3 regions of the Algoriphagus namhaensis genome follow, and region 1 is predicted to be linked to each of the others. Evidence: riboswitches for the same ligand, from Rfam matches in the RefSeq annotation. Region 1 holds a riboswitch; each other region holds the start of a gene.
The links. A riboswitch is a leader RNA that binds a small molecule or an ion and turns the genes downstream of it on or off. The one in region 1 is predicted to bind S-adenosylmethionine.

Region 1 (7,552 bases):
ATTCTGTCCTCCGAAGCTGAGCACATCTCCTTTCTGAATGGACCAACCCCAAATCTCAAATGTCTGATCATCAATTTTCCCAATGAGTCCGTTGGATTTATGATCGGTCAAATTTTGTGAAATGACCTCATTCCTTCTCGGAATTTTATCAAAAATATTCATTTGATTGGATGAAAAACTTCGTCCCAATGTATCCTCATCGCCATTGATTAACCAAAAATCACCATTAGTATTCATCCCAATGGAAAAGCCTGAAATGATCAAAGTTTGCATTTCACTACCGGTACTAGTGCCTCCGGTAAATTCTTGTGAAGCCAAATGATGCCAAGTGAAGTACGGCGAATCAACCTCCACCCTATTCGGGGAAATAAATCTTAGATTTAGGTTATCAAATCGTGATGCCTTTTCAGACTCCATTTCTATAAAATTACCGAGTCTTCCATCAGGAAAACCAACCCACTCTATCCGCAGTCCCCCGCTAGTGCGTGCCTTCATGTTATTTGGGTTTTTACTTACCCAATCTCCCTCAAAGCGATAGGTGCAAAATTGAGAAATGTCCCTTCCATCGTGGATTCCTCCACCATTGCAATACCCCTGATTTGGCATGGAAAAGGTTACCCCTTCCCTCACAAAACCAAGTGCAGCCTTCATTTCATCTTTTAGTCTGAATTGATCATAATTCGCCACACGCTTCAAACCGTATTGAGTAGATAAAGGGGATGCATCATTAAAAAAACTTCCATTTGGACTACCAAACTGAACTACCTTTTGGCTGTATGTAGCTGGGATAAATTGCCAGTCGAAATTTATATCCACTTTTCCTGTGCCTGGCAAATGAAAAAATGTCCCATTGTCACCAAAAGTCTCTTTAAAGCTACCTGGAGAATCTAGCCCTTTACCTTCAGCGTCTCCAGTAAATGCATCTGACCACATGCAATGTATGGCTGGACTTTTCCCCTCTTCTTCTTTTTCAAAATTGAGGACCGAATCTGGCTTTACAATTATGGAAGGCATACCCAAAACCCCATAAATCTGTCCAGCTTTGGCTTTTAGAGTATCTTTCCTGCTTAGCGAGTTTACCCAACTCTCAAGTGCAAATCGATTGTCAAAGAAAAAAATACCGTCCTGTTGACTTATTGGCTTGGGTTGTGTCCTTTCGCCACCGTTATAGGCAAAATCCAGAATTAAATTTTTGCCATCAATAAAATCAATCACACGAGAATAGACTACTGAAAGAGCATTTGGAAAATAGTTTCTTCCTGAGTGGGGATAGCTCGCAGGACACTTATGGATTCTGGAAGGTTCCACCCAGCAACCCACCAATTCAGGATCAAAAACATCCTCATCCCCCTCAAAAGTAACTTGGGAGCGTCCTTCATCGAGTGGTGTGTAAGTTAGGCTTCCCCAAAAAGTCTTGTAAATAGACTTGCCTCCATATTTCTCCAGCGTATCATAGTCCTCCGATCTTGGCAATGGAACATCCGTCTCTTTCTTAGGGTGCAAGTTTTCCTCTATGGTATCCACCGAGGCAATAACGGGTATCACAGCCGCCTTATCTTGTACTGCGGGCGAATCCAACTCCCTTGATTCAGGTTTAAAAATTTGTCCGTTGATCTGAATAGTTTTAATGGATAGCGGGGTCCCATCATCCGAAGTCAGGGAGATACTAAGTTTTATATTTTTTGCGGCACACATAACTTATAACTTTTTGAGGGAAAGGAATTTAAGAAAATTTAGTACTAGAAAGAAATTGACTTACCTGACCATTTTTTCAAATTTAGGCCGGGATTATTGGAATAGAATTTACGACTAGCGCGGTCTACTTTAAAAAATTTGTACTTTTACAGTTATTCTTCCAACCAAAATGTCTCAAAACCACCTCTATGTCAGAAGTCAAAATCTTTTCAGGCGAAAACAGTAAAGAACTTGCAGAAAAAATAGCCAAACGATATGGCAAAAAGCTAGGAGATTTGACTCTTTCTAGGTTTAGTGATGGAGAAATGTCCCCAAGTTTTAATGAATCCATCCGAGGTTGTACCGTCTTTTTGATTCAAAGCACCAATCCCCCTTCGGACAATCTTTTGGAGCTATGCCTCATGATAGACGCAGCTAAGCGGGCAAGTGCATACAAAGTGTGCGCTGTGATCCCATATTATGGCTACGCAAGGCAAGATCGTAAGGATAGACCCAGAGTTTCTATCGCGGCAAAACTGATTGCAAACATGCTGACCTCGGCTGGTGCCGACCGAATTATGGCTTGTGATCTTCACGCAGGACAAATTCAAGGTTTCTTCGATTTACCATTGGATCATTTAAATGGATCAGCTATCTTTGTGCCCTATTTGGAAAGGCTGAATCTTAAAAATTTGGTTTTTGCTGCACCCGATGTAGGTGGAGTTGCAAGAGCCAGAGCTTATGCCAAGCATTTCGAAGTAGAAATGGTCGTCTGTGATAAGCACAGAAAAAGGGCCAACGAGGTGGCATCCATGCAAGTAATAGGAGAAGTAGAAGGGATGGATGTGGTTTTAGTAGATGATTTGGTTGATACAGCTGGCACTTTGTGCAAAGCAGCCGAACTCTTAAAAGAGAAAGGTGCAAACACTGTCAGAGCAATTACTACTCACGGTGTGCTTTCAGGTAAAGCCTATGAAAACATCGAAAAATCCATGTTAGAAGAATTGGTCATCACAGATACCATTCCTTTGAAAAGGCCCTCGGATAAAATTAAAGTACTGACAGTAGCAGAGTTGTATGCGAAAGCGATCCATGCAGTCACAGGCAACACCTCTATCAGTTCTTTATTCATTTAAGAACCAATTTTAAAATTAAGTATATATGAAAACACTTGAGATTATAGGGTTTAAAAGAGCAAATCTCGACAGTGCTAATCTCTCTGAAATCAGAGATTCTGGTAATGTTCCCTGCGTAGTTTATGGTCCTGGCATCAAAGAGCAGATTCACTTCTACTCTCCAGCTATCCTTTTCAAGGATTTGATTTATACCCCAGACGTTCACCTAGTATTGTTGAATATCGAAGGTACTGAAATCAAAGCCGTATTGAAGGATGCGCAGTTCCATCCAGTAAGTGAAGTTTTACTTCATGCTGATTTCCTAGCTTATACTGATGATACCCCGATTAAATTCGAGATACCAGTTAAGGTTGAGGGACGTTCTCCAGGTATCGCCAAAGGTGGTAAGTTGGAGATGAAAACTCGATTGATTAAGGTAAAAGGTATTGCTGAAAATCTTCCAGATTATATCACCATTGATATTTCTAAACTAGATCTAGGTAAGTCTTTCAAAGTGGGTCAAATCACCCCAGAAGGATTCGAAATCTTGACTAGCCCTAGCGTGTCTATCGTTACGGTAGGTATCCCAAGAGCACTAAGAGGCAAGCAGCCAGGTGACGAAAGTGAAGAGGAGGAATCTGAAGATTAATCTTCCTTTTTCTGATCATTTAAAATCCTGTCATAACCTGACAGGATTTTTTTTATCTTAGAATCGAACGAATAAACCATGAAATATTTAATCGTAGGACTAGGCAACATTGGTCCTGAATACGAATTAACAAGACATAATATAGGATTTCTCACTTTGGACCGACTCGCTGACGCCCAGCAATGCACTTGGGAAAGCTCGAGACTAGCCTTCAAGTCAGAATTCAAATACAAGGGACGGCATGTCCATTTGATAAAGCCGACCACCTATATGAATCTCAGCGGGAAGTCGATGAATTATTGGATGAAGGAATTGAAAATACCGAAAGAAAATACCCTTGTTGTGGTAGATGAAGTCGCCTTGCCATTTGGGACACTCAGGATGCGAGCGAAGGGAAGTGCAGCAGGACATAATGGGCTCAAGAATATTGAGATGCTCACTGGAGGTTCAAATTATCCCAGACTACGAATGGGAATTGGGGATGATTTCCCAAAAGGAAAGCAAGTTGACTACGTGCTTGGACGGTTTACAGATGGAGAGTTTGCGGAGCTCCCATTGATCATGGATCGGGCAATTGAAATGATTCTATCTTTTGCTTCTGTAGGAATCGAACGCACCATGAACAATTTCAATAAATAATGCTTGGATTTGGAAATACAAATTGTCCAAACGTTATTTGTTACTCTTCAGGCAACTGATTTATAAAGAAGAGGTGAGAGAATAGGCTCTGTGACCCTCTGGCAACCCTCAAGCATATTGAAAGGTGCCAAATCCTACCCGAACAGGGAACTATAAATAGGCTTCAACTCCACGAATCATTTCTAGTTTGCTTTTTTTGGTAGGTGCTTTATAAAGGATTTTGCCCCTATTTAAAATACCAACATGAGCAAACACTTCGAAACCAACGCCATTCGCATTAGTCCAAGCAAGTCAGACCAAAAAGAGCATTCTTCAGCTATTTACCTGACTTCCAGTTTTACATTTGATAGTGCGGAGGAAGCGAGAGCTACATTCGCAGATGAGACCGAAGGGAACATTTATTCAAGGTATGCCAACCCCAATTCGTCTGATCTCATCGAAAAGCTTTGTGCAGCAGAGCTAACTGAGGCCGGAATAGCCACCGCTTCGGGTATGGCGGCAATGTTTGGCTCCATTGCCTCTTTGCTTCAGCAAGGGGATCATATCATTGCTTCTCGCTCACTTTTTGGATCAACCCATCAACTACTCACTCGGGTTTTCCCAAAGTGGGGAATCACTAGCACCTACGGAGACATTTCAGATTATAAAAATTGGGAAAGTTTGATCCAACCCAATACCAAGATGCTCTTCTTGGAAACGCCTTCGAATCCAGGACTCGAAATCATCGACCTTGAATGGGCTGGCAAGTTTGCCAAGGCGAATAACTTAATCTTGGTGGTAGACAATTGCTTTGCCACTCCATACATACAACAGCCTTCAAAATGGGGGGCAGATCTGGTTACCCACAGTGCAACAAAATACATTGATGGACAGGGACGAGTATTGGGAGGATTGATTTTAGGGAAAAGCGAATTAATCAAGGATGTTCAGTTTTTCACCAGACATACTGGACCGGCGATTTCACCATTTAACGCTTGGGTTCTTTCCAAAAGCATGGAAACCCTTGCTGTGAGAATGGAGCGACATTGTGATAGCGCAATGAAAATTGCTTCCTACTTCGAAGGGAATCAGCATTTGGAAGGTGTGAAATATCCATTTTTACCCTCTCATCCTCAATATGAAGTAGCCAAAAAACAAATGAGACTAGGAGGCGGAATTCTTACGCTAACTTTGAAAAATGGAATTGAGAGAACAAAGCGCTTTATCGATTCATTAGAGATGATTTCCCGTACCGCAAATCTAGGTGATAGTCGGAGCATTGCCACTCATCCGGCCAGTACCACGCATAGCAAATTGAGCCCTGAAGAAAGGGCTCGAGTGGGAATAACTGATGGGCTTGTTCGAATCTCTGTAGGGCTGGAGCATCCAGAGGATATTATTAATGATATTGATCGTGCGCTCGACCTTTCGAAATAATTACCAAGTAGTTTGTCTCAATTTAGGAAATGCACGGATCAAATCACTCAAACTTATTTGACCTAGCAGCTGACCATTTTGAACTACAGGAAACCTTCGGATTTTAAATTCAAGGAATTTGCCAGCTGCATCGAAAAGTGACATTTCAGGACTGAGAGTCATTACATTTTTGGTCATGTGATCTTCCACTTTGGATGGAAACTTTGGCGTGTTTGTGTACTTACCCTTGATGATTTCTTTCAAGCAGTCTACTTCTGATATGATTCCTATCAATCCTCCGGATTCATCCAAAACAGGTGCGCCAGAAATCTTCTTTTTGGTGAGGATTTCCATGACCTGATCTAGGGTATCATCCGGCTTGAATGTAGTCAGCTTGGTTGTCATATGATCCTTGACTAATAAAGGTTGAGCCGTTGTTTTTTTGGGTGGAGCCATTCTTACTCCTTGAAAACTTTTTACCATGGTAATTTAGGTTTAGAGTGAAGAATAAAATAAGGAGAAAAATTGATTTATAAAAATTTAAACCTAATAATTTAAATTTATCAGAATTAAAAATAATAAAATCTAAAATAAAAAGTATTTTATTTTATTTCATTCTCGAATATTAGGATAGGCTGCCAATTATCCTTTGGCGCCTGATACAATTCATCAAAATCAAACTCTCCTACGACAATATCCAAATCACCATCCCCCCCTAAATCCCCTTTTGTCAAGGTCAACCACTTATTTTTAGTACTCAGTTTTGGTACAAAAGGGTCAAATTGTAAACTCGAGCTTTGACTAAAATAAATAAGCGATTGGGATGGACTTTGGTTAGGATCCGGAAAAAAGGCCAGCGTAAACAAATCCATGTCCCCATCCAAATCAAAATCCGCTACTTCAAGACCGGTTGCGCCGTAGATTGGATAAAACCAAGTCTCTTCAAATTCCTCTTCCCCTCTATTTAAAAATATTCGAACTCCGTGATAGTTTTTGAGAATTTGAGATTGATCAGCATTATCCCCATTGACAGTAATGATATCTGGTAATCCATCTCCATTCATATCTTCAAAGCTAAAATCACTCAAGCCAAATGAAGGCTGAAACCCTAGAAGTTGCCTTTCCTTGAAGTTTCCAGTACCGTCATTTTCCCAGAAAACAATCCCTTCGTTTGCTTGAGTCATCGCCACCAAAAGATCTAAATCCCCATCTAAATCAAAATCTACAGGGATACTCTTTCGAGCTCCTGGAAGATTCTTGAGGACCACTTCCCTAAAGGAATTTCCCTCAGACAAATACATGGATAGCTTTCCAATATGATTTCCGAAGTGACAGATTACCCTATCTTCAACCCCATCTGAGTTCCAATCCCCTCTAGTTGTATGTACGGGTCGCATCAGATTGTTTATGATGATCTTAGACTCCCAGTTACTAGAATCATGCAAGTCATAACGAGTAAGAATACCTAAAGAATCGTTTGAAGGGTCCATTCCACCCATAGTCAATAGTTCAAAACCATTAGACTCCTCATCAAAGCAGATTTGTACGACTGAAGAACCAATGAAAACCGAGTCTTTGACCTGAAAACCGTCACTTGGGTCTAGAATAAAAAGAGTTTTAAATCGATGACCAAGGTAAACATCTCCTCTTTTTTCATCAAATGCTAAAAGTGTGGTTAAATCAGGGTTACTTTTTGGAAACGAAGGCTGTATAACATTAAAAATAGGTAGTCCGAAAGTTGGTTTGGCCTTGACCTTTTGAGGAAGTGGCTCGGAAGGGGCATTTTCCAAATAGTACTCGGCTATTTTATCCCAATTTGGCCTAGTGATCAGTGGAACAGGTGAATACACCCCCTCGGGAACATTCATATCCACGGGCATCGTTCGCCCAAAGTCCTCAGGAATAATCAAACCCAAACGCATACGCATATCAGGCAATACACTGCTTTCCCAAGTTGGTCGATCCAAAACAGAAGGGTCTGGGGCTATGTGACAAGATCCACAATAGGCTTTTGCGAGCTGCCCTCCTGATAAATTTAAGTTTTGATCCGCGGCTAGTTGCTCAAGACTTGGGGGAGGCT
Region 2 (7,552 bases), on a different contig from region 1:
ATATTATCAGTATGGCCAAAGGAATGGGTAATGGTTTTCCAATCGGTGGAATATTGATTTCACCCGATATTGAAGCGAGTCATGGCCTACTAGGCACCACTTTTGGTGGAAATCATTTGGCATGTGCAGCCTCCTTGGCTGTGCTGGAAGTGATCGAAGAGGAAGGGCTACTTGCTCATTCTGAACAGCTTGGTAATTGGCTTATCTCCGAATTAAAGAAGATTCCAGAAATCACAGAGGTTCGTGGACGTGGCTTAATGATCGGTCTAGATTTGCCGATGCCAGCAGGACCTATTCGTTCGGAATTAGTCCAAAAACACCATATTTTCACTGGAAGTGCTGCAAAAAAACATACGATTCGTTTGCTTCCAGCTTTAAATATCCAAATGAATGATCTAAATTCGTTTGTAACCGCATTAAAACAGCTTATCAATTCCTAACCTATTCCCTTCCAGATGAAAATTTCCCCATCTGAATTCAATTACACTCAATTCCCTGGTAAAACCTTAGCAAGCAAGTTGATCGAATCGGCTCTGGCTTACAAGACAAATCCACTTGCCGATCAAAATAAAGGCAAAGGGAAGCGACTAGGCTGTATTTTCCTAAATCCATCCTTGCGTACGCGTGTATCTACACAAATCGCAGCCAGTAATCTTGGGATAGAATCGGTGGTGCTGAATATGGATAAGGAGGCTTGGGCATTGGAAATGGAGGAAGGTGCCACGATGAACAAAAATACTGTGGAGCACATCAAAGATGCCGCAGGAGTTTTGGGTAGCTATTTTGACTTTCTAGCGGTGAGAGCATTTCCCACACTCACCGATAAATCTGCGGATATGGCTGATGAGGTGATCAATAAGTTTATCAAATACACCGGAAGGCCAATTATTAGCTTGGAATCCGCGCTGAGACACCCTTTGCAAAGCTTGGCAGATCAGGTGACCATTAAAGAAAAAGCTAAAACGACTAAGCCAAAGGTTGTGTTGACTTGGGCACCGCATATTAAAGCCATCCCGCATGCTGTAGCAAATAGCTTTGCAGAATGGACGCTGGGAATGGATTATGATTTAACGATCACTCATCCAGAGGGATATGAATTGGATGAACAATTTACTCAAGGAGCAAAGATAGAATATGATCAAAGTAGAGCACTTCAAAATGCTGATTTTGTGTATGTTAAAAACTGGTCATCTTTCAAGGATTATGGGAAAATTCATCATACAGATCCTACCTGGATGCTCACTGAGAATAGTTTAAAAAATGCTCCAGATGCGCATGTGATGCACTGTCTCCCTGTTCGAAGAAATGTAGAACTTTCTGATGAAATTCTAGATGGGTCAAGAGCATTGATTCAGCAACAGGCAGCTAATCGAGTTTTTGCTGCTCAGGCAGTTTTAAGTCATTTGTTAGACATCTAAACCGAATGAAACCATGAAAATTAGCATTATAAAAATCGGTGGAAATGTCATTGACTATCCTGAAAAACTGGATGAATTTCTGGAGCTTTTTTCAAGATTTCCAGGACATAAAATTCTGGTTCATGGCGGTGGTGTGATGGCTTCTCGATTCGGTGAGTCCATGGGAGTAATGCCTGAAATGGTCGACGGTAGAAGAATCACCGATCGGGATACCCTGGATATTGTAACTATGGTGTATGCCGGGTTGATCAATAAAAACATGGTAGCCAAGCTACAGGAACTCAAACAAAATGCTATTGGTCTGACAGGTGCTGATGGGAATCTGATTCGTTCAGCAAAACGTGCTGTAAAGGATATTGACTATGGATATGTTGGAGATGTCATTGAGGTCAATACCAAGTTCCTGGGGCAATTGCTCGAACTTGGACTTGTACCCTTGGTAAATGCCATCACACACGATAAAAAAGGGCAATTACTCAATACGAACGCGGATAGCATAGCGTCAGCCTTAGCTACTTCTATGGCAAAGGAGCATGAGGTTAATCTTTATTATTGCTTCAATAAGGCTGGAGTTTTGATCGATGAAAAAAATGAAAATTCAATTATTCCGCTGATCAACGAGGATATTTATAATGAGCTAAAAAAGGAAAATGTCATTCATTCTGGCATGATTCCAAAACTTGACAATGCTTTCAAGGCATTAGAAGAAGGCGTAAATAATGTTTGGATCGGCAAAGCAGAAAATCTAATTTTTGCCTCCAAGGGCAAGCTCTCTGGTACAATCATCGAAAAACATCGATATGATCTTTATTGATGGAAGATTTGGATTCATATAGCCAAGAAGCATTCGGTTTACTGAAGCGCTTGATAAGTACGCAGTCCTTTTCCAAAGAAGAAGATCAGACTGCAGGCTTGATTTCTGATTTTTTTACCCAAAAAGGTATTGAAATCAAGCGAATTCAGAATAATGTTATTGCCTATCCAAAGGATTTTAACACCAATTTGCCCTGCATTTGGCTCAATTCCCATCATGATACAGTCAAACCAAATGCAGGTTATACCTTGGACCCTTATTCTCCTATTGAAAAAGACGGGAAGCTTTTCGGACTCGGTTCAAATGATGCAGGCGGATGTTTGGTCAGCCTTATGGCGACATTTTTATATTTCTACGAAAAAGAAATTCCTGCGAATCTTGTTCTGATAGCAAGTGCAGAAGAAGAAATCTCTGGTAAAAACGGTATCAGTTCCATTATTGAGGAACTTCCGGCCTGCGAACTCGCCATCGTGGGAGAGCCAACTTTAAACATGGCTGCTGTAGCCGAAAAAGGCCTGATGGTAATTGATGCAATCACCTATGGAAAGGCAGGGCATGCGGCTCGAAACGAAGGCGTCAATGCGATTTATGAGGCTCTTGAAGATTTAGAGACCATTCGCGGGTTTGAATTTCAAAAAGAATCGCCATTCCTCGGCAAATCCAAGGTAACGGCAACCGTAATCCAAGCAGGAGAACAACATAATGTCGTGCCAGATCAATGCAAATTTGTACTAGACGTAAGGCTCACTGACGCCTATACTTTGGAAGAGGCATTTGTTGAATTGAGTTCAAAATTAAAATCTGAGTTGACTCCAAGATCTATGCGGCTGCAGCCATCATTTCTCCCAGAAGATCACCTAATTCAGAAGGTCTTGGATAACCTAGGTATTGAAAAATATGGAAGTCCTACCCTTTCAGATCAGGCACTCATCCCCTATCCTTCTGTAAAAATTGGCCCTGGAGACTCAGCAAGATCGCATATGGCCGATGAATTTATTTACGTTGAGGAGATTTCTTCGGGAATTACCAACTACGTCAACATCTTAGAAATGTATTTCAATCTTTTAAAATCAAAATCGCATGAAGCTCTGGCAAAAGGATAAAACTAGCCTTAAGGAAGTAGAAAAGTTTACTGTTGGCCGGGATTTGGAGTTTGATCAGCTACTTGCGCCTTTTGATGTGATTGCCTCTATGGCTCATGCGCAAATGCTTTCTTCGATTGGTTTACTCACTGCTGAAGAAAACCTGGAACTTCAGAAAGGATTGAAGGATATCTATTTCGAAATCGAAAAAGGGCAATTTCAAATCCCTGAAGGCGTAGAAGATGTTCACTCGCAAGTGGAATTTCTTCTCACCGAGCGTCTTGGTGAGGTAGGTAAAAAATTGCACAGCGGACGCAGTAGAAATGATCAGGTCCTTGTAGATCTCAAGCTTTTCTATCGGGCTGGCATTCGTGAAATTGTGGAAGATACAAGTGAGCTCTTTGATTTTTTACTCAAATTGTCCGAAAAGCATAAGAATGACCTCATGCCAGGATACACGCATACCCAGCTTGCCATGCCTTCATCCTTTGGTTTATGGTTCAGCTCTTTTGCCGAAGGCCTTACCGAAGACTTGGGTCTTCTTAAAGCGGCATTTGATCTTTCTAACAAAAATCCCTTAGGTTCTGCTGCAGGATATGGATCAAGTTTCCCGCTAAACAGAAGCATGACGGCAGACTTATTGGGCTTTGCAGAGCTTCATCAAAACGTCATTAACGCTCAAAACAGTAGAGGAAAAACCGAAAAAACCATCTCATTTGCACTTTCAGGCCTTGCGGGGACTCTAAATCGTCTGTCTGCTGATGTATGCTTATTTATGAACCAACACTTCGGATTTATTTCATTTCCGGATGAGCTGACGACTGGAAGCAGCATTATGCCACATAAAAAGAATCCAGATGTTTTCGAATTAATTCGAGCCAAAACAAATCAAATTCAAGGAGTTCCAGCTAACGTAACCCTCCTCTTGACCAATACGACCACAGGTTACCATCGCGACTTACAGCTATTGAAAGAAGAGATTTTTCCGGCGATTTCACAGATTCGGGATTGTATTCAGATGACTACTTTTATGCTAAAGTCCATCAAGGTCCGATCAAATATTCTTCAGGATGAGTTTTACAAACATCTATTCTCTGTGGAAGTGGTGAATGAATTGGTTCTTCAGGGCACACCTTTTCGCGATGCTTATAAGCAAGTGGGAAGAGCTATTGAGCGCGGAGAATTCGCTCCCAATCAAAACGAATTGAAGCATACGCATGAAGGGAGTATCGGAAATCTTGGATTGGAAGAAATCCAAAGAAAAATGGACAAAGCCCTTCAATCCTTTGATTTTCAGAAAATTGATTCTTCGATTAAGGCTTTAATTTCATAGGCTAAAAAAATAATTTGCTGGGTTTTGCTTTGATTTTAAAGTAATCCCCTTTTTATTTGCTTCATCCTTTCGCGGATTTTTGCGCAAGGATTTATAAAGAAGAGGTAAGAGACAGGCTCGATGACCCTCTGGCAACCTGGAAAATCCAAGGTGCCAATTCCTGCCAAATAAGATGGTCTTATTTGGAACTATAAATTCTTTGTGACGATGAATAGGATTTTCTACCCAAGTACCCAATCAACACTTCGTAATTCGATTGCAATGCCCCTGAAGCTTCATTTTTGGCTTTCTCAGGCTATGCCCTGCTTTTTAACAATCTCTTTGTATCACATAAACCTATAAACCCCATAAAAAATGTCTACTTATCATTTTGACACACTTCAGCTTCATGCTGGACAAGAACCAGACGGAACCACGAACTCAAGAGCAGTTCCTATTTACCAGACCACATCCTTTGTCTTTAATTCAGCCGAACATGGCGCCAATCTTTTTGGATTAAAGGAATTTGGAAATATCTACACGCGAATCATGAATCCCACAACGGATGTCTTCGAAAAGCGGATAGCCGCCCTTGAAGGTGGTGTAGCGGCAGTTGCGACGGCTTCAGGTCAAGCAGCCCAGTTTATAGCACTAAATAATATTTTGGGTGCTGGTGATAATTTCGTGTCTTCCTCCTATCTCTATGGTGGTACTTACAATCAATTCAAGGTCGCCTTTAAGCGCCTTGGTATTGAAGCCCGGTTTTCAGAAGGACCACAACCAGCTGATTTTGAGAAATTAATTGATGAGAATACCAAAGCGATCTATCTCGAAACCATTGGGAATCCTGAGTTTAATATCCCCGATTTTGATGCGATTGCGGCAGTAGCCAAGGCGCACGACATACCCTTGGTGGTGGATAATACCTTTGGAGCGGGTGGATTTCTTTTCCGCCCTATCGAACATGGTGCAGCTGTTGTGACCTCCTCTGCTACGAAATGGATTGGGGGACACGGTACCTCCATTGGTGGAATCATTGTAGATTCAGGCAACTTCGATTGGGGAAATGGCAAATTCCCACAATTCTCAGAGCCATCCGAAGGCTATCATGGCTTGAATTTTTGGGAAGTGTTTGGAGAAGGAAACCCACTAGGTCTACCAAACATCTCTTTTGCCATCCGTGCGCGAGTTGAAGGATTACGAGACTTTGGTCCAGCGTTAAGTCCATTTAATTCATTTTTGCTTTTGCAAGGAATTGAAACGCTCTCCTTGCGAGTACAGCGAACGGTTGATAATGCCCTTGAAATAGCCAAATGGCTTGAAAATCATCCGAAAGTTGAAAAGGTAAACTATCCTGGTCTTGCCTCTTCACCTTACCATGATTTGGCCAAAAAGTATTTGCGAAATGGCTTCGGTGGTGTACTCTCGTTTGTCCTGAAAGGCGATAAAGAAACCACATCTTCCTTCATTAATAATCTTGACCTGATATCTCATTTAGCGAATGTGGGTGACGCAAAAACTTTGATTATTCAGCCTTCAGCCACCACACATCAACAGCTCTCCGATGCCGAGCAGTTGGCAGCTGGAGTGACTCCCACCCTTTTAAGATTATCCGTTGGGCTCGAGCATGTGGAGGATATCAAGAATGATCTTACCCAAGCTTTTTCAAAACTTTAATTGATCAATGAATTTACAAAGTCAAGTGGCGTTGATTCCAATGAAACAGGAAATATTTCATTCTGCAGAAGAGCTAGAATTAGAGTCTGGTGAAAGGCTTGAAGAATTTGATATTCAGTATACTACCTATGGTGAGATTGCTCCTGATGGGGGCAATGTCATCTGGATAGTACACGCATTGACAGGTGACTCAAACGCTGCAGAATGGTGGAGTGGTTTAATTGGTGAGGATAAATTTTATGATCCCGCAAAAGACTTCATTATTTGTGCAAACCTCTTGGGTTCATGTTATGGATCTACTAATCCCTTGAGCAAAAAACCAGGTTCGGATAAAAGCTTTTTTTATGAGTTTCCCGAACTAACCACAAGAGATCTCGCCTCAAGCTTGGAGCGACTTCGTTTACATCTTGGGATTAGGAAGATTCATACCCTCATAGGTGGCTCTTTGGGTGGACAGGTTGCATTAGAGTGGGCTTGGGAACTGGGTGATAGTCTAAAAAACCTCATCGTTTTAGCCAGTACGGCGAAAACATCACCTTGGACCATAGGCTTTAATGAGACTCAGCGTATGAGCATCGAGTCTGATGTGACTTGGGGCGAAGAGATTCCAAATGCTGGTCAGGTAGGCTTAAAAACTGCTCGGGCCATTGCCATGTTGAGTTACAGACACCCCAAGGATTTTCAACGAAAACAATCAGATACGGAAGAAAAACTGGATCGATTCAAAGCGTCTTCGTATTTGAGATATCAAGGAGAAAAATTGGCAAAGAGATTCAATGCGCTCTCCTATTGGCTACTGAGCAAAACCATGGATAGTCATGATTTGGGAAGAAAAAGAGGGGGTAGCGCAAAAGCACTTTCAGAAATTAAGGCAAGAGTATTAGCCGTGGGTGTAAATTCAGACCTGCTCTTCCTTCCAGAAGAATCCCAGTTCATCAGCTCTCACGCTAAACGAGGGACTTACAAGGAAATCCTTTCTGACGCAGGACACGATGCCTTTTTGATTGAATTTGAGCAATTATCAAGCTATATCGGTTCTTTCTACCTAGAGCAAAAAAGCTAATATCACTTAATACGAGTCCACTCAACAGTACGACCTACCCAGGAAAAACCTATATATCCTTTGACCTCGAGCACTGAATCACCTTTAAGCTTCACCTCACAGGAATAGGTTTTTCCTGACTCTGGGTCATAGATTTCACCATCTTCCCAGGCTCCTTTTTTGTATTTCAGGCCTTTCAAAATGCTT
Region 3 (7,552 bases), on a different contig from region 1:
ATGGCTTCATTTAGCTCTGCCTTGTTCAAACCCAAGTCATGTCCGAGCCCTTCCAGAGTTTCGATCATTCGCTCCGTTGCCATATTTCCAACCAATTCATCCTTGGCCATTGGACACCCGCCAAAACCATTCAAGGCCCCATCAAAACGGCTACAGCCCGCTCCTATCCCAGCTTTCACTTTGGCTGCAATATCTTCCTTGCGACTATGCAGATGGGCACCAAATTCAATATGTGGGAAAGCCGGTATTTGAATTTCAAAAAGTTGGGTGATCAGTTCAGGACTAGCTGAGCCAATGGTATCTGAAAGTGAAATAATCTTGACGCCTAGCTGATCCAGTTTTTGTACAAATTCGGCCACCAATTCAGGAGAATAAGGGTCCCCGTATGGATTACCGAAGCCCATGCTGAGATACGTTACCAACGTTTTCCCTTTAACCTCGCAGAGATTTTGGATTTCTTCCACAGTTTCTAAAGCTTGGGCGATAGAAGCGTTTGTATTTCTCTGCTGAAAAGTCTCAGAAATCGAAAGCGGAAAACCCAAATAATCAATCTGTGGAAAAAGCAAGGCGTCATTTGCTCCCCGTGTATTGGCCACAATGGCCAAAAGCTTTGACCTCGACTGATGAAGGTCCAAAAGCTCTAAAACCTCTGCTGTATCCCGCATCTGCGGAATAGCCTTAGGACTGACGAAACTCCCAAAATCAATCGTATCAAAACCTATTTCCAACAGCTGATTAATATAAGCAGCCTTTATGGCTGTATCAATAAAGTTGGGAATACCCTGCATCGCATCCCTGGGACATTCAATAAGTTTGATCATAGCCCGAAGATATGGAGAAATGAGAAAAGGAGGGAAAAATTGGGAAGGAAGGTCAATCCAAACAACACTAATAGATCCTAATGAAATTAAAATACCTCCTTTGCGATCTGATAGGTCGCTTGCGCTTTACTCATGGTATAGAAATGTAAGCTGGGTGCTCCTGCCTTTACCAGCTCCTTGCACTGAGACACAGCCCATTCGATTCCTACTTCGCGCACATCTGCATTACTCTTGCATTTTTCCAACTCATCCATTAAGGCATCGGGTAAGTCTAGGAAAAAAGTTCTCGGAAGCATGGTGATCTGACCAAGTGTAGAAATGGGTTTGATCCCGGGAATAATCGGAACATCAATCCCAGCAGCTCTTACATCCTCCACAAACTTAAAGTACTTGGCATTATCAAAAAACATCTGAGTCACGATATACTCTGCGCCATTGTCCACTTTTTCCTTGAGATATTTCAAGTCAAATTTCATGGATGGTGCCTCAAAATGTTTCTCCGGATAGCCTGCTACACCCACACAAAAATCTGTTTGGAAAGCAGGCTCCGTCTCCTCATGTAGGTATTTGCCTTTGTTCATCCGTACGATTTGCTGGACCAGTTCGGAAGCATAGCTGTGCCCATTCTCCTCCGGTACAAATTTGCCTTCCGTCTTGGGCGCATCACCACGTAGCGCTAGGACGTTTTCCACCCCGATAAAATTCAAGTCGATCAGGGCATTTTCGGTTTCTTCTTTGGTAAAGCCTCCACAGAGCAAGTGCGGTACCGCGTCGATATGAAAGCGATTCATAATCGCTGCGCAAATACCCACTGTTCCTGGGCGCTTCTTTGTACTGATTCGCTCTAGTAGGCCATTTGGATGCTTTTTATAGATATACTCTTCCCTATGATAGGTCACATCCACAAAAGGAGGCTTAAAATCCATCAGTGGCTCAATCCCCTGCAATAACTCTTTAAGACTTTGTCCCTTGAGCGGAGGTAGGATTTCAAAAGAAAAAAGCGTTTTATCTGCTTTTGCTAAATGCTCGGTAATTTTCATACAATTGATTCTGTGGAGATGGATTGAGGGGAATAGGCCAAATTTGGGGAAAGAAGCTTTTCTGCTGCCTCCAAACTTATTTTCTTTCGGTCTGCATAGTCTTTAACCTGATCTTGAGCGATCTTTCCAAGCCCAAAATAAGCGGATTCGGGATGCCCAAAATAAAAGCCAGAGACCGAAGATGTAGGGTACATCGCATAGCTTGAGGTCAACTTCATGCCAATTCCTTCCGCATCGAGAAGTCGGAAAATCTCCTCTTTTTCGGAGTGCTCGGGACAGGCCGGGTATCCGGGAGCTGGGCGAATACCTGTATAATTCTCACGGATTAGATCGTCATTTTCTAAAGACTCATCCGTTGCATAGCCCCAATACTCTTTTCGGACAAGCTCGTGAACATATTCAGCGGCTGCCTCCGCCAATCTATCTGCTAAGGCTTTTAAGAGAATATCATTATAGTCATCTCCATTTTTCTGAAACTCCTCCAGCTTTGGCTCCATTCCAAGTCCTGCAGTTACGGCAAAGCAACCCAGATAATCTGTTTGATTTGGATGAAGGTAGTCTGCCAATGATCGATTAGGCACTCCTCTTCCTTTTTTACCTTGCTGTCGCAAAAAGTGGAATTCACCGTTTTTATCTCCAGTGGCTTCTGAAGGCAGAATTCGGATACTGTCATCAAGTCTCTCTATCGGGAAAAGCCCAAAAACAGCTTTGGCAGAAAGCCAGCGCTCAGAAATAAGCTGATCGAGCATTTGATTGGCATCGGCAAAAAGCTTCTTGGCTTCAGAACCAACTACAGGATCTTCCAAGATTTTTGGATACTTCCCACTCAGCATCCAAGTGCTGAAAAACGGGGTCCAGTCGATATACTTTCGCAAAACTTGCATATCCAGCTCTTCAAGAACCGTTTTTCCAAGTGCTTTGGGCTTGACTGGAGCGTAATTTTCCCAGTCTATCTCGACAGGGTTCTCCTTGGCCTCGTCGTAGGAAATTAGCTGTTTGACTGATTGCTTGGCTTCATGAGCTACTCGAAGCTCAGCATAAGTTTCTTTAATTTGCTTGTGGTATGCGTCTTTAGTTTCAGGGCTAATGGCTTCACCGGCAATAGGGACGGATTTACTCGCATCAGTCACATGAACCACGGTTCCTGAATACACCGGATCGATTTTTACCGCCGTATGAATTCTGGATGTGGTGGCTCCTCCTATCAATAATGGGATTTTCAAGCCTTGACGTTCCATTTCGGATGCTACATTGACCATCTCATCGAGGGAAGGCGTGATTAGACCGCTCAATCCGATGATATCAACTTTGTTTTTTATCGCTTCGTCGATGATCCTTTGGGCATCTACCATAACCCCTAAATCGATGATTTGGTAGCTATTGCAGGCCAATACCACGCCTACGATATTTTTCCCAATGTCATGCACATCACCTTTTACGGTAGCCATCAGAATTTTTTTCAAAGAGCTTTCCTCTTGCCCTTCTTCCGGCAAAGGCATAAATGGCTCTAAATAGGCCACCGCTTTCTTCATCACTCGGGCAGACTTCACCACTTGAGGGAGGAACATTTTCCCTTCACCAAATAGGTCTCCCACTACATTCATCCCATCCATCAGCGGGCCTTCGATCACTTTAAGCGGATTGACTAATTCTAGTCTTGCCGCCTCGGTATCCTCTATGATGTAATCCAAAATCCCTTTGACAAGCGCATGTTCGATTCGTTTTGCCACTGGGTCAGATCGCCAAGCCTCGTTTGCAATTTCTTTTTTACCTGTAGATTTTACAGTCTCAGCAAAGTCCAAAAGCCGCTCTGTAGCATCCTCCCTTCGGTCGAAAAGCACATCTTCCACTCGCTCCAAAAGGTCCTTGGGAATGTCATCATATACCTCCAACATCGTAGGGTTCACAATTCCCATATCCATCCCATGCTTGATGGCATGATAAAGGAAAGAGGCATGCATGGCTTCTCGGACAGGATTATTTCCCCGGAAAGAGAAACTTACATTACTCACACCTCCACTTACTTTTGCACCAGGAAGATTGGCTTTGATCCATTTGGTCGCTTCGAAAAAATCCACCGCATTCTTTCTGTGCTCCTCCATTCCTGTGGCCACAGGGAAAATATTAGGATCAAAAATTATATCGTCAGGATTAAACCTGGCCTTCCGCACCAAAAGGTCATAGCTGCGTTTACAGATTTCGATTCGTCTCTCGTAGGTATCCGCCTGTCCGTCCTCATCAAAGGCCATCACCACAACTGCAGCTCCAAATTTCTTGATGGTTTTGGCCTGCTGAAGAAATTCTTCCTCACCATTTTTGAGCGAGATTGAATTCACGATTCCTTTGCCCTGCACACATTTAAGTCCCGCCAAAATGATAGACCATTTCGAACTATCAATCATAATCGGGATTCGAGAAATTTCAGGCTCAGAAGCAATCAAATTTAAAAATTGAGTCATAGCGGCTTCCCCATCGAGCATTCCTTCGTCCATACAGACGTCAAGAATCTGCGCTCCCCCTCGCACTTGGTCCAAGGCCACTTCCAGTGCCTCGTCATAATTTCCTGAAAGAATCAACCGTGCAAATCGCTTCGAACCAGTTACATTAGTTCGCTCACCGATATTCACAAAATTCAGTTCGGGTGTGAACACCAAAGGTTCTAAGCCAGATAGCTTTAATAGGTTTCTAGTCTCCATCACATTCAATCGGCTAAAATATTTTCTTGAGATTCAAGGCTCCGTGGGGCATAGCTTTCGGCCATTTTGGCTAGAGCTGAAATATGATCAGGAGTAGTCCCGCAGCAGCCCCCGAGAATATTCAGCAAACCATCTTTTAAAAATTCATGCACTTGATCTGCCATTTCCTTGGCATCTTGATCATAGGCCCCAAATTCATTGGGAAGTCCGGCATTTGGATAGGCACTCACATAGAAGGGAGCTTTTTGAGCTAGCACTTTAAGATAGGGTCGTAGCTCCTTTGCACCGAGAGCGCAGTTGAGTCCTACGGAAAGGAGTGGTACATGGCTTACGGAAATCAAAAAAGCTTCTGTGGTTTGCCCGGAAAGAGTTCTACCCGAAGCATCCGTAATGGTACCTGAAATCATTATTGGAATCCCTCCTTCTTTGGGATCCAAGGGGATATTTCTTTCTTCAAAAACCTCCTGAATTGCAAATAGCGCTGCTTTAGCATTAAGGGTATCAAAAATGGTCTCCACCAAAAGTATATCCACTCCCCCATCCAAGAGACCTCTAGTCTGCTCCTTGTAGGCATCTGCTAGTTGATCGAAAGTCACCGCTCTAAACCCAGGGTCATTGACATCCGGTGAAATTGACGCCGTTCGGTTGGTGGGTCCCAAAGCTCCAGCTACAAATCGAGGTCGTTTCGGAGTTTGGGAGGATACTGCGAGTGCCACTTCCTTAGCGAGCAAAGCAGATTGGAAATTGATTTGATAAGCTAAGTCAGACAAATCATAGTCCGCCTGAGCAATGGATGTCCCACTGAAGGTATTCGTCTCAATAATATCAGCACCAGCATCCAGATATTCTTGATGAATTTGCTTGATGATTTCAGGTCTGGAAAGGGACAATAGATCATTGTTACCCTTGAGAGGCTTGTGATGATTTGCCAATGCGGGAGTTCGAAAATCCTCTTCTGTCAGCGTATATCGCTGAATCATGGTACCCATGGCACCATCGAGGATAAGAATTCTTTTGGCTAATTGTGCTAGAAGTAAGTCCGTTCTGTTTTGCATAGTCTATAAAAGCTTAATCGAGCAAAACCACGGAAAAAAGTAAATCTACTTCTCCGCTCATCTGTTTCCGGATTCATCCGGAATGGGAGTTAGCACCTTGTTTACAGGTTGCTAAGACGTCAAAGGGCCCTTCCCTCGGTCTTTCTCGATAAGCTCACCAAAGGTAATACCAAATCGATAAAAAACCACCTAACTCGCAATTAAGAATTTAGCCATCAAATTATGGGCGGATTCCGACACTTATATTCCAGTAGGGTGCGGCCATAAAGCCAGCCATTCCGAGCTCGGCAAGTTTGAAATTTGCCAAGGGCAATTCATATCCCAATGAGGTGCTAAAGACCAAATCGAACAGCTTACCGTCTTGAACAGGTAGCCCATACTCTAAAAACACCTCTGGCTTACCGAGTAATCCACCACTTCTCAAATAGCCATCAAAATCTCTTTGCTCCAGCAACTCAGGAAAATCAGGTTTGGAATTTTGGGTAATGGTGTAGCGAATATTGCCATAGCCTAGGCCCGCCAAAGCCCCAAATGCAAAGTTTTTTACCTGAAAAACTTTCATTCCAGCATCTGCATAGACTCTCAGACTGTTTAAACTATGAGATTGAAAATCACTTGCTGCTCCATCCATGGCTAGATTGTATACCTCCAATCCATAAAGCAACTTCTCAGTCTGACCGAGAATTTTGACACCTAGATTCGAGGGCCTTCCTTCCAATGGATTGAGACCGGCTTCCACCAATTGTCGGTTAAATTTATCAGGCTTCGAGAAATGAAAACTATTAAGCAGGTAAAAGGTGATACTCGCGTCCTTATAGAAAAAATTACGGTCAGGAATGGTGATTCCTGCTCCTAGACGAAGAAAAGCACCAGCTTGCGTGTTTTCAAAAGAAACTCCATTTAGGTCCCACTTCCCCTCAAATGGACTGAAGGAATAACCGAACTTCCCAATCAAAGAAACTGATTCTTTTCGACCAGGAATAGGGAAATCATATGTGAGATGAAATCCTATTTCAGTTAAAAAATTCCCGTATTTCCCGCTCCCTTTTTGGATATCATTTTCCCTAAGTATAAAGCCTTCGGCTGGATCTTGGAGAAAGGCATTCAATTGATCCGGCTGCTCTGAGGGGAGCATCTGAAAATTCAGGTAGCCCACTCCTAAAGACATATAATGGATCAACTGAAATTTCGATTCTTCGGTAAAGGAATATCCAACATTGATCAAAGCTCTGGAGGTACGGTAGTCGATTCTATAGTCGTCCAGTTGCCCTCTTCCTCCATGGTTTTGATACAATTCAAAACCAATAACCAAGTCATTCAAACGTGTCTGTGCTCCCAACCCAAAGGTTTGATACCGGTTGGGAAGTCCAGAGATTCCCCGATCTGAGAGTAGCTGATCAAATTGATTGAGTTTGGCCGTAGAAGTACCTCCTAGCACGTACAGAGTACTCCTCTTTTCGTAGAATTTTTGAGCCCATGCAGAAGTAGACACTCCTACCCAAAAGCAAAAAAATACGAATACACGGCTAAAATTAATCCTCATTGATCAGGCTGGTCGAGATAAGCTTGGGATGAAAAGGCAAAATTTATGCTAAAAAAGCTCTTTTATCCCTTCTTATTCAATTGACCCAACAATTTATCGTAAAGGCCCTCAGGAGTGAAAGGTTTGGGGACGAAGTCATTGATCCCAACTTCATTCATCTTTTCTCTAATCTCGTGGATGGAAGATGCTGTAAGAACTAGAATAGGTGTTTGACTTTTGTGAGCATCTGAATGACTTCGAATGTACTCAGCCACCTCAAAGCCATCTACACGAGGCATCTGCAAATCCAAGAGAACCACATCAAAATCAGCTTTTTCAAACTCATCCATGGCTTCTTGTCCATCTGATACCAGCACCAATTTGCCGGTATTCCAGGAAGTTAAAAATTTCTGAATCA

Region 2: it holds a riboswitch for S-adenosylmethionine, as region 1 does, so the genes downstream of both, ACFOSV_RS13115 (O-acetylhomoserine aminocarboxypropyltransferase/cysteine synthase family protein) here and ACFOSV_RS01365 (trans-sulfuration enzyme family protein) in region 1, are expected to answer to the same signal.
Region 3: it holds a riboswitch for S-adenosylmethionine, as region 1 does, so the genes downstream of both, ACFOSV_RS15755 (homocysteine S-methyltransferase family protein) here and ACFOSV_RS01365 (trans-sulfuration enzyme family protein) in region 1, are expected to answer to the same signal.

The regions. Positions count from the first base shown of each region.
Region 1 is NZ_JBHRZS010000002.1:299,571-307,122, reverse strand. Features, by position in the region: gene ACFOSV_RS01385 (hypothetical protein) at 1-1,695, opposite strand, end outside; gene ACFOSV_RS01380 (ribose-phosphate pyrophosphokinase) at 1,884-2,810, shown strand; gene ACFOSV_RS01375 (50S ribosomal protein L25/general stress protein Ctc) at 2,836-3,438, shown strand; gene pth (aminoacyl-tRNA hydrolase) at 3,517-4,077, shown strand; SAM riboswitch class I at 4,135-4,236, shown strand; gene ACFOSV_RS01365 (trans-sulfuration enzyme family protein) at 4,321-5,493, shown strand; gene ACFOSV_RS01360 (CBS domain-containing protein) at 5,494-5,955, opposite strand; gene ACFOSV_RS01355 (FG-GAP repeat domain-containing protein) at 6,075-7,552, opposite strand, start outside.
Region 2 is NZ_JBHRZS010000007.1:1,107,226-1,114,777, reverse strand. Features, by position in the region: gene ACFOSV_RS13140 (aspartate aminotransferase family protein) at 1-440, shown strand, start outside; gene ACFOSV_RS13135 (acetylornithine carbamoyltransferase) at 456-1,418, shown strand; gene argB (acetylglutamate kinase) at 1,432-2,232, shown strand; gene ACFOSV_RS13125 (M20 family metallo-hydrolase) at 2,232-3,335, shown strand; gene argH (argininosuccinate lyase) at 3,313-4,647, shown strand; SAM riboswitch class I at 4,736-4,844, shown strand; gene ACFOSV_RS13115 (O-acetylhomoserine aminocarboxypropyltransferase/cysteine synthase family protein) at 5,002-6,303, shown strand; gene ACFOSV_RS13110 (homoserine O-acetyltransferase family protein) at 6,311-7,366, shown strand; gene ACFOSV_RS13105 (DUF2147 domain-containing protein) at 7,369-7,552, opposite strand, start outside.
Region 3 is NZ_JBHRZS010000007.1:1,682,603-1,690,154, forward strand. Features, by position in the region: gene ACFOSV_RS15740 (hydroxymethylglutaryl-CoA lyase) at 1-821, opposite strand, end outside; gene metF (methylenetetrahydrofolate reductase [NAD(P)H]) at 908-1,861, opposite strand; gene metH (methionine synthase) at 1,858-4,557, opposite strand; gene ACFOSV_RS15755 (homocysteine S-methyltransferase family protein) at 4,563-5,612, opposite strand; SAM riboswitch class I at 5,667-5,767, opposite strand; gene ACFOSV_RS15760 (hypothetical protein) at 5,833-7,155, opposite strand; gene ACFOSV_RS15765 (PAS domain S-box protein) at 7,218-7,552, opposite strand, start outside.